DNA from 2 places in the Alteromonas sp. MmMcT2-2 genome. Region 2 is predicted to be linked to the other one. Evidence: predicted binding sites of a transcription regulator. Region 2 holds the regulator's gene; the other holds the start of a gene.
The links. Region 2 encodes LexA, which represses DNA repair genes until DNA is damaged. Its sites were predicted from a motif close to TACTGTATNNNNATACAGTA; they were not measured.
Positions count from the first base shown of each region.

Region 1: the regulator LexA is predicted to act here: its motif matches at 1,567-1,586, upstream of recN (DNA repair protein RecN).

Region 1 is NZ_JAKRFA010000004.1:118,317-121,686, reverse strand. It holds gene recN (DNA repair protein RecN) at 1-1,525, opposite strand, end outside; gene dps (DNA starvation/stationary phase protection protein Dps) at 1,827-2,336, opposite strand; gene nadK (NAD(+) kinase) at 2,596-3,370, opposite strand, start outside.
Region 2 is NZ_JAKRFA010000001.1:364,208-367,577, reverse strand. It holds gene MHM99_RS01555 (hypothetical protein) at 1-984, shown strand, start outside; gene lexA (transcriptional repressor LexA) at 1,097-1,723, shown strand; gene coxB (cytochrome c oxidase subunit II) at 2,306-3,370, shown strand, end outside.

The DNA.
Region 1 (3,370 bases), on a different contig from region 2:
CAAACAATTGATTATGTGCCTGTGCCGCTACTTGAGGTAGATGGGTAACACACATTACTTGCGATTGTTTACCTAATTTACGTAAAAGCCCGCCAACGATTGATGCTGTTGGGCCGCTAATGCCCGTATCGACTTCATCGAAAATCATAGTAGGGGTAGCGTGATGGCCGCTTGCTATAACCTGAATAGCCAGTCCTATACGAGAAAGTTCACCACCTGATACGACTTTTTCTAATTTGTCTGCATCTTGACCAGGGTTGGTAGACACTTTAAATTCTACGGTATCTAGACCTGTGCTCACCGGCTTCTTAAGTTCGTCGTATTGAATCTGAATATCCACTTTTGCGTGGGGCATATTCATTTGGCGAATTTGCACTTCAATATCTTCGCTTAGCTTACCAGCAGCACGTTGCCTGCTCTCAGAAAGCGCTTTGGTCGCGGTTAAATACGTTGCACGTGCTTCTTCTACTTCGCCTTCAAGAGTACCTAACAGTGTTTCCTGTTCCGATAAAGCATTGAATTCGGCGGCTAGCTCTTGGTGATGCTGATAAAGTCCTTCTGGCATCACAGTATGTTTACGGGCAAGTTCCATCGCCTTCGCATAGCGCGCCTCAACTTGCTGTAAGCGAAGTGGATCGATCTCTAAGTGATCGCAGTAGCTACGTAGCTCTCCTGCCGCTTCTTCTACTTGAATTGCTGCATCATTAAGCATTGCAATGATTGGCGTTAAACTAGCGTCGTGCGTCTCTAATTCGCCTAAACGTTCAATACTGCTTTGTATAACTGACAGTGCGTTGCCTTCATCGCTTTCATATAAATTGTATACGCTAGTCTGTGCTTGCTCTAAAAGACTTTGCCCGTTACTCAGGCGTTTGTGCTCTATTTCTAACTCTTCAAATTCACCCTCTTCAATGGCGAATTCATCAAGTTCTTGAACCTGATAAGTTAACAGCTGAATTCTGTCTTCGCGCTGCTGGGCTTGTTCTTGAAGCGCCTTTAACGTGCGCTGCTTATCACGCCAAAGAGAGTAGGTTTCTCTAACTTGCACTAATATGTCGTTGTGCTTAGCGTAACCATCAACTAATTCCCTTTGATGGTCTTCTTTCAGCAACTGTAGGTGAGTATTTTGACCGTGAATGGCCAACAAAAACTGGCCTAAGCCTTTTAACTGCTGAAGTGAGGCGGGAATACCGTTGATAAAAGCTTTTGAACGGCCTTCCTTTGAAATAACTCTGCGAATAAAGCAGCTATTCTCATCTTCATCTGAGGTGAGCTCATGTTCATCGAGGAAGGCTTTAGCTAATACATTGCCGTTTAAAGAAAAGTGAGCAATGATCTCCGCTTTTGCGCTACCTTTTCGCACCGCATTTGCGTCGGCGCGCTCGCCTAAGCACAAGCTTAAGGCATCAATAGCAATTGATTTACCTGCACCGGTTTCACCGGTTATAGCAGTCAACCCGTTTTCCAGTTGAACTGATAATTGTTTTACAACAGCAAAATTAGAAATAGAAAGATGCGCTAACATAACCACACTCGAAAAAAGTTGAACATGATGATATATACAGTAACTGATAATATATACAGTATTTGTGTTGTGTAAAGTTAAGTCGCAAAATATTTATTTAAAAACAACCGGCGTCGATAATAATATTCGTAAAATCAATTGTATAGGTTCGATCTTTTAAGGGTGGGTTATGAATAACCGATAATTCGGATTCGCCGCGAAGGGAAAACTTAAAAAGGAGAGCCGAAGCTCTCCTTAACATTACAACTTTAATCTATTGCAGATAGTTCGGATTACAATCTGCAAACACAGTGAACGTATTCTATTGTTGTAGCTCACCGCTGCCAGACTCAATGTGCGCGCGCACAAACCACTGGAACTGTTCTAAATCTGCAAGTTGGCCGGTGATCATATCTTCCGATACTGGGTCAATTTCACCCAAAAGCTCTAACGCTTTTCTGTGGTCACCATTTACACCGTCATATACGGCATCCAGCGCCTTAAGGTGGTCAAGTACTAAACCTTTACCCAACTCATAATCGTTCCAGCTGCGACCTTCAACAATGGCTTTCGGTGTTCCTTTCGGTACGCCACCTAAAGTGGCAATTCGCTCTGCAATTGTGTCGGTCATTTCGCGTACCGCATCTACCTGCGGATCCAACATCTCATGCACACCGATAAAATTTGGTCCTACTACATTCCAATGAATGTGCTTCAACGTTAACTGTAAATCTAATAGTGCAACCAATCGCTGATCCAATACCTTGATTGTTTTGGCAGCAGCATCGTTATCCATTCCAGGGGCTGTAAATTTGATATTGGTGTTACTCATGATATCTCCTATTGAATGCAAATAAGTCAGCGGGATGCGAAACATCATTTAGGCCAAATAACAAAGACCTTGTGCTGACGACTTGTTGTAATAGGTGCAACAGGTATGCCGAAAACTTATATTTCTATAAGTCTTGGTTTTCGTTAAGGAAATTAGAGAAGATTAAAAAATCTTTATTTTTCAAGCCTGTAGCAATCAAGAAAATGCTACAGGCTTATGTAATAAATGCACATGGAATCAACTAAATGGAGCAGGGAGGTTAGTAAAGCTTACTACCCCAACCTAACTTTTTACGAAGTACATTGAAGTAGCTGTAGCCCCTAGGGTGAACAAGATGGAGTTTGTCTACGCTTTTGTTTATTCGAATTTCATCGCCAGGCAGCACCGGCAGAACAATATGGCTATCGCAACTCACTTGTAGCGAGTCACTATTAACCTTTGATACTTTCATCGATACCTGACTGTCAGCATCAACAACGATTGGACGGCTGCTAAGTGTGTGAGGAAACATGGGTACCAACGTAAGTGCATCTAGCTTGGGCATAATAATAGGGCCGCCCGCTGATAAAGAGTAAGCCGTTGAACCTGTAGGTGTGGCTACTATTAATCCGTCGCTGCGCTGACTGAATACAAATTGCTCATCGATGTAAATTTCAAATTCCATCATATGGGCAACTTTTCCGTGGTGAAGCACCACTTCGTTTACAGCAGAGTTGTTACTTTTAAGCTTTTCGTGTCGATAAACTTCTACTTCAAGTAAGAAGCGCTCTTCTACTACGCATTCACCGTTAAAGATAAGGTCAAGTTGTTGAACAATATCATCGGGGTGGATATCAGTTAAAAAGCCGAGATTTCCTCGGTTTACACCGACAACGTGAATGTCAAAGCGAGCGAGCACACGTGCTGCACCAAGCATGCTGCCGTCACCGCCTACCACAACGGCAAGGTCAGCCTCTTTGCCAATAGTGACAAGGTTACAGCTTTTGAAGTTTTCGGTTTCAAGTTCTTCAGCAATACTTTCCTCAACCAATAAT
Region 2 (3,370 bases):
CCGCGCGCTAGTAGATATCATGCCGCGGGTTGGGCACCTTATGGCGATAATGATGAAAGAGCCGTCTTTGTTAGCGATACAAGTAGTTACGAATCATCTATTCAGATTTTATCGGTAGATAAAGAGGATAACTTTGCGATAAGTGCTGAGGTTGGCGAAGATGTCTATAACTATAGCAAACCGGTCGTTACAGACTACAACAATGACGGTGTGGGTGAGTTACTAATAGGGGCACTGGATTATAGTTCGTCGTTTAATGTCGTGAGACTTACAGATAACGCTATTCAGTGGACACTGAACAATAATCAGAATAGTGAAATTTCGTTTATTGAAGCCATTGACGTAAATAACGACAGTTACGCCGATGCAGTTATTATTGAGAACAATCGACTTAAAGCGTTTGATATCGAGAATCAGGTGCTTATCGACTCAATCATTAACGATTTTTCAATTAATGCGCTTGCTGCCTCTGAAAAAGACGGTGTGCATTATTTTGCTGTTGGGGGCTATAGTTCGCTCAAGCTCTATAAAATGCAGGATGGTGAATTTGTTGGATTGAATGAATTGGAAACCAATTGTGACCAATTGCTCACGGTAAATTTTGATAGTGATAGCGAACTTGAATTTGCGTGTTTAAATAGAAACTACAACACCATCAATGTTTATGACGTGGCGAGCGATGCATTAGAACTCAAAGACGCTATAGCACCGTCATTCTACCCTCAGTATATAGCGGCTGTTCCAACTAAGTCGTCTAATCAGTCGATTCTCGCTATCTACCAGCCTAACGAGAATGACTATTCGTACAATTATTATGACAGCATCGCATATCGCGTGGTTGAGATTGATAATAAAGGCAATGTGGTGTGGCAAAGCCCTGGACTTGGGCTCGATAATGTTGAAGGCATGCGCACACGTCAAAATAGTGATGGGGAGCTGGAGTTACAAATTAGTAACCCGAACATGGCTCTTCTCGTAAAATAAGAAGAAAGCACTTGTCGTAGGCTATTGCAGATCGCAAAAGACGCGGCAAGTGCTTGTTATTTAGTTTTAGGTGTATATACTTACAGGAACTGTATGAACAGACAGGTCTTTTATGCGCCCACTCACAGCTCGACAAACCGAAGTTTTAGAACTTATTAAAACAACCATGTTAGAAACGGGAATGCCGCCTACTCGTGCGGAAATAGCCCGTCAGCTTGGCTTTCGTTCTGCTAATGCAGCAGAGGAACATTTGAAAGCATTGGCGCGTAAAGGCGTGATTGAAATTTTGCCTGGTACGTCTCGTGGCATTAAGCTCAATATCCCTCTTGATAACGACGCACAAGAAGAAGAAGGCCTACCGTTAATTGGGCGTGTTGCAGCCGGTGAGCCGATCTTGGCGCAAGAGCATGTTGAATCGCACTACAAAGTCGATCCTGCACTGTTTCAACCCCATGCCGACTTTTTGCTACGCGTTAACGGTATGAGCATGAAAGACATTGGTATTTTAGACGGTGATCTTCTCGCTGTTCATCGCACCACTGATGTACACAACGGTCAGGTGGTTGTGGCGCGTGTAGATGAAGACGTCACCGTAAAGCGTCTAGAGAAACGCGGGCGTGAAGTATTGCTTCATGCTGAGAATGATGAGTTTGCACCAATAAAAGTTGATTTGGCGACTGAACATTTTGCGATAGAAGGCATTGCGGTGGGTGTGATCAGAAACGCTGACTGGATGTAGTATTTTAGCTTGTTTGTATAAAAGCGGCGCGTTAGCCGCTTTTTTTATGTCTTTTGTTCCTGTTTTTTTCTTCAATCTGCCAACTTAGGTTTTATCCTGCCCAGCAAACCTGTTGGTTTTCTGCGCGCTTATTTTTATCATTACTCACGTTATTCTTTCTATGAATGCTTCAAGTATTTTCCATTTTTTATTTTGAATTTTGTTTGAAATCGACATTGAGTCATCGATTACTTATTGATTTCTTAACTAGTTAGTCGAGCATTTACTTTAACCCCGTGTTCAAAATGCCTGTTTGATTCCAAGGGCATCCCACAGCAATGGCTTTCTCTTTTTGCACGTGAAATCCCCCGCGACCATTTTAGTAAATGATTAAAAATTAACCACTTCGTTAAATTTTTAATAGAAAAGACTAGACGGCACGACATTATTGCGCAATTCTTATACAGAGATCAACAAAATAATAACAATGGCTCTAAATTTGTTTTACAAGTTGAGGTTATGGGTCAATCGTTCGCAAACCATTTGGTAGGGCATCGCGCAAATTAATCAGCGTCTTTGACCACGCCATTACGGAGGTGCTGAGTGAAACAACTAACGACCGTTTTCGCAAAATGGTGTTCTAGTATACCAATTTTGCTTTTTTCCCCTTTGCTTTTTGCGCAAGAAGCAAGCGAAGAAGCCTCTTCGCTTAATTTGAGACGCGGTGCTACCGACATCAGTGGGCAGGTATACGACCTCCATATGTTGATGTTCTTCATTTGTGTAGGTATCGCGGTTGTAGTTTTTGGCGTGATGTTCGCCTCAATGTATCTACATAGAAAGTCCCGTGGTGCCAAGCCAGCTAATTTTCACGAAAACGTGAAGGTCGAAATTGCTTGGACCGTTATTCCTTTCCTTATTCTTATTTTCATGGCGGTACCCGCAGCGAATACTCTAATTGCTATGGAAGACACGTCTGAGCCTGACATGACGGTGTTAGTAACAGGCTCTCAATGGAAATGGCACTACAAGTACATGGATAGCGATGTAGAGTTTTATTCTTTACTCGCCACTCAGCGCGAGCAAATAGAAAACAAATTTCAGAAAACAGATAACTACCTGCTGGAAGTCGACCGTCCCTTGGTTATTCCTACTGGGAAAAAAGTACGCTTTCTTATTACTTCTGACGACGTTATCCACTCTTGGTGGGTTCCTGACTTTGCCGTGAAAAAAGATGCCAACCCCGGCTTTATTAACGAGTCTTGGGCCAAGGTGAATGAGCCGGGTATTTATCGCGGACAGTGCGCAGAGCTTTGTGGTAAAGACCATGGCTATATGCCGGTTGTGGTAATTGCTAAAGAACCCGCCGAGTTTGAAAAGTGGATGGGCGAACAAGAAGAGATTGTTCGTAAAGCAAAAGAAGAAGAGCAGCGTCTACTTTCTATGAATATGTCTATGGATGAACTGATGAAAGAGGGCGAGCGAGTATACAACGCAACGTGCGCTGCTTGCCATATGCCAAATGGTGAAGGTTTACCTGGCGTGTTCCCGGCATTAAAAGGCAGCAAGATGGTACTAGAAGATCAGCAAGGTCACATTGACATCGTGCTGCATGGAAAGTCAGGAACAGCCATGCAAGCGTTTGGAAAAATGCTAAGTCTTAAGGAA